Regions from separate parts of the Pseudomonas khavaziana genome, predicted to be linked through region 2. Evidence: predicted binding sites of a transcription regulator. Region 2 holds the regulator's gene; the other holds the start of a gene.

Region 1 (3,403 bases), 2.7 Mb from region 2:
TGATCAACAGGATTCGTAACATGCTCGTGCTCCTGTCAGCGCAGCGCTTGGTGGCGGATGTCAGGCGCCATGGCATGCAAGCGGAAGCTGCGGGCGTAGCCGGCGGGGTCGGAGCCGTCCCAGGTCTTGCCGTCGATCAACTGGCTGCTGCGCATATCCTCGTCGTAGGTGGTGATACCCAGCGCCGTGGCCGCCTGGCGATACAAGGCCAGTTGCTGCACCTGGCGGGCGACGCCAAGGTAGTCAGGCTCTTCACGCAGCAACCCCCAGCGCCGGAACTGGGTCATGAACCACATGCCGTCGCTGAGGTAGGGCAAGTTCACCTCGCCACCGGCGAAAAAGCGCAGTGCATGGGGGTCTTGCCACTGGTTGCCGAGGCCGTCGTCATAGTTGCCCAGCAGGCGGGGTTCGATAGTGTCCAGCGGTGCGTCGAGGTATTCGCGGGCGCTGAGCAAGCGGGCGGTGGAGCGGCGGTTTTCAGTGCTCTGTTCGATAAATCGGCTGGCCTCGAGGATTGCCATGACCAGCAGGCGAGCCGTATTGGGGTAGGCATCGACAAAGGCCTGGGTGCAGCCCAGGACCTTTTCCGGATGATTCGGCCAGATCGCCTGGGTGGTCGCCAGGGTAAAACCCTGGTGGTGTCGCACCGCACTGGCACTCCAGGGTTCGCCGACACAAAACCCGTCGATGCGCCCGGCCTGTAGGTGGGCGACCATCTGCGGCGGTGGCACCACCACGCTTTGAACGTCCTGCAATGGATGAATCCCCTGGCTCGCCAGCCAGTAATACAGCCACATGGCGTGGGTGCCTGTGGGAAACGTCTGGGCGAAAGTCAATTTTGTCCGGCTTTGGTGCACATGGCGTTCCAGCGCCTCAGGAGTGATCACCCCTTGGTTTTGCAGACCCTGGGACAGGTTGATGCTTTGGCCGTTCTGGTTGAGCCCCATCAGCACCGCCATGGGGCAGGGGACGACGCCGCCGATGCCCAGATGCACGGCATAGACCAGCCCGTAGAGACTGTGGGCGGCGTCCAGTTCGCCGCTGACCAGCTTGTCACGCAGGTTGGCCCACGACGACTGGCGCTTGAGATTCAGCGTGAGGCCATAGGGTTGGGCAAAGCCCTGGGTAGCGGCGACTACCAGCGAGGCGCAATCGCTCAATGCCATGAAGCCCAGGTCGAGGCTGCTTTTTTCCGGAGCGTCACTGCCGTTTACCCAAGCCAGTGGATCGTTCATCGACACCTGCCTTTTTTCAAGAAAGCCGTGATTTCCAGGGCGGCCATGCAGGCCAATGCAGGGCAACCACGGCTATGTACGTAGGCTCGCCGAGTCTTTGGCGCGGGCCTGTTACAGAGTGCATAGCAAGGCACATGCCATGGGTTGGAAGGTGGGTTCTGCCGTCAGCTTTCCATCATGATTGAACCTCTTGCGCCTCGCAGTATGGCCGCTTCTTCAAGCCATACAGCCCAGGAATATCCACGGTGCACGCTGATTCACCTGTAACGATCAAATACCGCTGGCTGTACCTGGTGCTGATCTGTGGCGTGTTGTTGCTGGGCAGTTGCGCTGTCTGGTGTGAGGCCGTTGACCACCGGGCAATCTGAGCCTGTGTAACGTGCGTTCCTGCAAACAGATCCTGAGTTTTCCCCCCTGAAAAAGGCCTTTGTCCATGCATCTGGAAATACTGTTGCAGGAGCAACTGATCAGCCGCAAGCGTCTGGCTGCGTTCGCACCGGGGAAGGTGCTGCCCTTGGATCCAGGCGTAACCCGATGTGTGGAGGTGCGGGTCAATGGACAACTGATGGCATTGGGTGAGCTGGTGCAACTGGAGGACCGGCTGGGGGTGGAGCTGCAGGAGACCTATCAGGAATGGATCTCTCAATAAGGGCGGGTAGCGAATTTTCCTACCGGAAGGTGCAAAAAATAATTGGCTGAATGGGTTTTGTCCTAGCGCGGGCCGAAGTGCCGATTTCTATAGTTGTGACATTGGCGCGAGCTGGCACAGGAAATAAGGATTTTGAATGGCAGTAGTCGAATGCAGAGGTGCGTATGGTCGTCGTGAATGCTGAACCTGCGACTTCCCTGGTCTTTGCTCGCTGGACTTTGCATGGCGATGGCCGGTTGACGGGCGGGCACGCGGACATTCAGTTGCCACCCAAGGAGGGGCAGGTTCTGCGCCTGCTGCTGGCCTCCGGTGGCACGTTGATGACCAAGGACCGTTTGTTGGAACTGGCCTGGTCCCGGGGCGAAGTGGCCGATGAGTCACTGACGCGGTGCATTTACTCCCTGCGCAAGCACCTGGGAACCGATAAAGGGTTTATCAAGACTATCTATGGCAAGGGGTATCGTTTTACCTGCCCGGTGCGGGTGGTGAGCGACCCATCAAGGCACGTTATGCACGTGTGTTCATTCTGTGGTCAGGCCAGCAATGCTTAAGGGGGGGAGCAGGGGCCTGCTGCTCGGCTTGCTGATGGGCAGCAACCAGGCATTGGCCTACTGCTGGGACGAAATGGCCAGGCGATACGACCTGGAACCTGAGTTGTTGCAGGCCATCGCTGCGGTAGAGTCGGGTTACCGCTCCCAGGCAATGAACTACACCAACCGCAACGGCACGCGTGATATCGGCCTGATGCAGATCAACAGCATCCACCTGCCGCGTTTACTCAAGCAGGGCATTACCGAAGAGCGTCTGCTGAACGAGCCTTGCCTGTCAGTGGAGGTCGGTGCCTCGATCCTGGCTGAGTTTATCCAGCGTTTCGGATATAACTGGACGGCGGTGGGTGCCTACAACGTCGGGCCGGGGCCAGGCCCGCAGCGTGAGGCACTACGTCTGCGGTACGCAGAAAGGATCTGGGTGCGTTATGAAGCGCTGGTTTCGCAGCGCCGATGAGATCAGCGCGGCGCGCCTCGCATGCGGCCCGCCACCCCGGCTATAATCGGCGCCACCTTTTGCCGCCATCCGAGTCTAGCCCGCCCATGTATACCCTGGCCCGCCAGCTGTTGTTCAAACTTTCCCCGGAAACCTCCCACGATCTGTCCCTGGACCTGATCGGTGCCGGTGGCCGCCTGGGACTCAATGGCCTGGTATGCAAGGCTCCGGCGAAAATGCCGGTGTCGGTGATGGGGCTGGATTTCCCCAACCCGGTCGGCCTGGCAGCCGGCCTGGACAAGAACGGCGCAGCCATCGATGGGTTCGCGCAGCTTGGGTTCGGCTTTGTCGAAATCGGCACCGTGACTCCGCGGCCGCAACCGGGCAACCCCAAGCCCCGCATTTTCCGCTTGCCGGAAGCCGAGGCGATCATCAATCGCATGGGTTTCAACAACCTGGGCGTCGACCATCTGCTGGCGCGGGTCCAGGCGGCGAAGTACACAGGTATCCTGGGTATCAACATCGGCAAGAACTT
Region 2 (3,403 bases):
CAGCCTTTAAGGCGGCAATGGGGAATCGCAATGCCGTTGCCAAAACCGGTCGAACCGAGTTTTTCACGGGCAATCAGGGCCTCGAAGACATCTTGCATCTCCAGTTCAGGCACTTGGCTACTGATCAGGTTGGCAATTTGCTCGAGGGCTTTCTTCTTGCTGCCGCCCGGCGCGTTCACAAGGGAACGGCCGGGGGTCAGGATGGTTTCAAGTCGGATCATGGGGGGAGAGTTAACGACCTGTACCTTGCATCAGGTGCAGATTCTTTTCCTTATGCTTTATGAGTTGGCGGTCGAGCTTGTCGTAGAGCGAGTCAATCGCCGCGTACATGTCTTCATGTTCTGCATTGGCAACGAGCTTCGCATTCGGTACGTGGAGGGTTGCCTCGATTTTCTGCTTGAGCTTATCGACCTCCATGATGACCTGCACGTTGGTGATCTTGTCAAAATGCCCCGCAAGCTTGTTCAGCTTGCTCTCGGTGTACTCACGCAGGGGCTTGGTGACTTCAAGTTGGTGTCCACTGATGTTGACTTGCATACAGCTTCTCCTTCGTTGCCAGTGCATAAAGCGGCAGGCAAAACGCCTGCCACTGGAACGCTGTGGCCTGCCCGTCACATCAAACGCTTACGCTCGCTGGAAGGCGCGATCCCAAGGGACTCGCGGTACTTGGCGACGGTTCGACGGGCGACCTGAATGCCTTGTGCCTCCAGTAAACCAGCGATCTTGCTGTCACTCAACGGCTTTTTCTGATTTTCCGCGGCAACCAGTTTTTTGATGATCGCGCGGATCGCCGTGGAGGAGCATTCACCGCCCTCGGAGGTGCTGACGTGGCTGGAGAAAAAGTATTTCAGCTCATAAATACCCCGTGGGGTATGCATGAATTTCTGCGTGGTTACCCGGGAAATCGTCGATTCATGCATGCCGACCGCTTCGGCGATATCGTGCAGGACCAGAGGCTTCATGGCTTCGTCGCCGTATTCCAGGAAACCGCGTTGGTGCTCGACGATCTGGGTCGCGACCTTCATCAAGGTCTCGTTGCGGCTTTGCAGGCTCTTGATGAACCAGCGCGCTTCCTGCAGCTGGTTGCGCATGAAGGTATTGTCGGCGCTGGTATCGGCGCGGCGCACAAAACCGGCGTATTGCGGGTTGACCCGCAGACGGGGTACCGATTCCTGGTTCAACTCGACCAGCCAGCGTTCGTTGTCCTTGCGCACGATCACATCCGGGACGACATATTCGGCCTCGCTGGATTCGATCTGCGAGCCGGGGCGCGGGTTGAGGCTCTGCACCAGCTCGATGACCTGGCGCAACTCGTCTTCCTTGAGCTTCATGCGGCGCATCAGCTGGCTGTAGTCGCGACTGCCCAGCAGATCGATGTAGTCCGACACCAGGCGTTTGGCTTCGGCCAACCAAGGCGTTTTGGCCGGCAGTTGGCGCAGTTGCAGCAGCAGGCACTCGCTGAGGGTGCGGGCGCCAATGCCTGCGGGCTCGAATTGCTGGATGCGATGCAGGACGGCTTCGATTTCGTCCAGCTCGATGTCCAGCTCAGGGTCAAAGGCCTCTAGGATTTCGTCGAGGGTTTCGTCCAGGTAGCCCTGGTTGTTGATGCAGTCAATCAGGGTGACTGCGATCAGGCGATCGGTGTCGGACATCGGTGCCAGGTTGAGCTGCCACAGCAGGTGGCTCTGCAGGCTTTCGCCGACAGAGGTGCGGGTGGTGAAGTCCCACTCGTCATCATCATTGCTCGGCAGGCTGCTGGCGCTGGTCTGGTACACGTCCTCCCATGCAGTATCCACGGGAAGCTCGTTGGGAATGCGTTCGTTCCATTCGCCGTCCTCGAGGTTATCCACCGTAGGGGCGGTTTCCTGATAGGAGGGTTCCTGCACATCGGGGTTGGGTTTTTGCTCGATGTTATCGGCCAGCGGGTCGGCATTGTCGAAGTCGTCGCCTTCTTCCTGGCGTTCGAGCATCGGATTGGACTCCAGGGCCTCCTGGATTTCCTGTTGCAGGTCCAGGGTCGACAATTGGAGCAGGCGGATGGCCTGTTGCAGCTGCGGTGTCATCGTCAGCTGCTGGCCCATTCTCAGGACTAGCGATGGTTTCATGGCAGGGGCTTAACACCTTATTCGCCGGCGCAATGCGCCATCCACGACAGGGCGCGTGAGCGCCAAACATAAGCAAATTATATGCCTGATCTCGGGGCCTTTGCCTAGAGCGCGGTAACAATAAAAAAACTAAGGTTTCTATTGACTCCTGCGCGCTCCCGGGAAAGGCGCGAAACCACTGCGCCTACAGGCGGAACTCGTGACCCAGATACACTTCCTTGACCAGCTCGTTGGCCAGGATAGTCTCGGCATCGCCTTCGGCAATCAGCTGGCCATCGTTGACGATATAGGCAGTTTCGCAGATATCGAGGGTTTCACGCACGTTGTGGTCGGTGATCAGTACACCAATGCCCTTGGCCTTGAGGTGGTGGATGATCTGCTTGATATCGCCCACCGAGATCGGGTCGACACCGGCAAACGGTTCATCCAGCAGGATGAACTTCGGTGCGGTCGCCAGGGCGCGGGCGATTTCCACGCGACGACGCTCGCCACCGGACAGGCTCATGCCGAGGTTGTCGCGAATGTGGTTGATGTGGAATTCCTGCAGCAGGCTTTCCAGCTCTTTGCGGCGGCCATCGCGATCGAGTTCCTTGCGGGTCTCCAGGATCGCCATGATGTTGTCGGCCACCGACAGTTTACGGAAGATCGACGCTTCTTGCGGAAGATAGCCGATACCTGCCCGCGCACGACCATGCATTGGCTGGTGGCTGACATCCAGATCGTCTATCAATACCCGACCCTGGTCGGCTTGGACCAGCCCGACGATCATATAGAAACAGGTGGTCTTGCCGGCACCATTGGGGCCGAGCAAGCCGACGATCTGGCCGCTGTCGATCGACAGGCTGACGTCACGTACAACCTGGCGGCTTTTATAGGCCTTGGCCAGGTGCTGGGCTTTCAGGGTCGCCATTACTCGGCCTTCTTCTTCGGCTGGATAACCATGTCGATACGCGGACGAGGTGCGGTGACCTTGTTGCCATTGGCGCGACCGGCCTGGGCGACCTGGGTCTGGGTGTTGTAGACGATTTTCTCGCCTTCGGTCGAGTTGCCGTCGGCGCTCAGCACCTTGGCCTGGTCGATCAATACAATGCGATTTTGCTGGGCATGGTATTGAATGGTCTTGCCGTAGCCCTTCATCGGGCCTGGATCTTCTGCCTTCTGCTTCTGTTCGAAGTAAGCGAGGTTGCCCACTGAGGTCACGACATCGATATCGCCGGCCTGGGTACGCGTCAGGGTCACCGTATTACCGGTGATCTTCATCGAGCCCTGGGTGATGATCACGCCGCCGGTGTAGGTGG

The links. Region 2 encodes sigma-54, which starts transcription at its own class of promoters, with help from an activator protein. Its sites were predicted from a motif close to ANTGGCATNNANNTTGCTNT; they were not measured.
Region 1: QYQ93_RS21475 (CmpA/NrtA family ABC transporter substrate-binding protein) is a predicted target of sigma-54. The motif match lies at 1,358-1,377, and genes of this name have one in related genera.

The regions. Positions count from the first base shown of each region.
Region 1 is NZ_CP129946.1:4,827,034-4,830,436, reverse strand. It holds gene QYQ93_RS21480 (ANTAR domain-containing response regulator) at 1-22, opposite strand, end outside; gene QYQ93_RS21475 (CmpA/NrtA family ABC transporter substrate-binding protein) at 36-1,235, opposite strand; gene QYQ93_RS21470 (hypothetical protein) at 1,481-1,603, shown strand; gene QYQ93_RS21465 (FliM/FliN family flagellar motor switch protein) at 1,669-1,884, shown strand; gene QYQ93_RS21460 (winged helix-turn-helix domain-containing protein) at 2,049-2,435, shown strand; gene QYQ93_RS21455 (transglycosylase SLT domain-containing protein) at 2,428-2,889, shown strand; gene QYQ93_RS21450 (quinone-dependent dihydroorotate dehydrogenase) at 2,976-3,403, shown strand, end outside.
Region 2 is NZ_CP129946.1:1,223,180-1,226,582, forward strand. It holds gene ptsN (PTS IIA-like nitrogen regulatory protein PtsN) at 1-221, opposite strand, end outside; gene hpf (ribosome hibernation-promoting factor, HPF/YfiA family) at 232-537, opposite strand; gene QYQ93_RS05370 (RNA polymerase factor sigma-54) at 612-2,105, opposite strand; gene lptB (LPS export ABC transporter ATP-binding protein) at 2,290-3,015, opposite strand; gene lptA (lipopolysaccharide transport periplasmic protein LptA) at 3,015-3,403, opposite strand, start outside.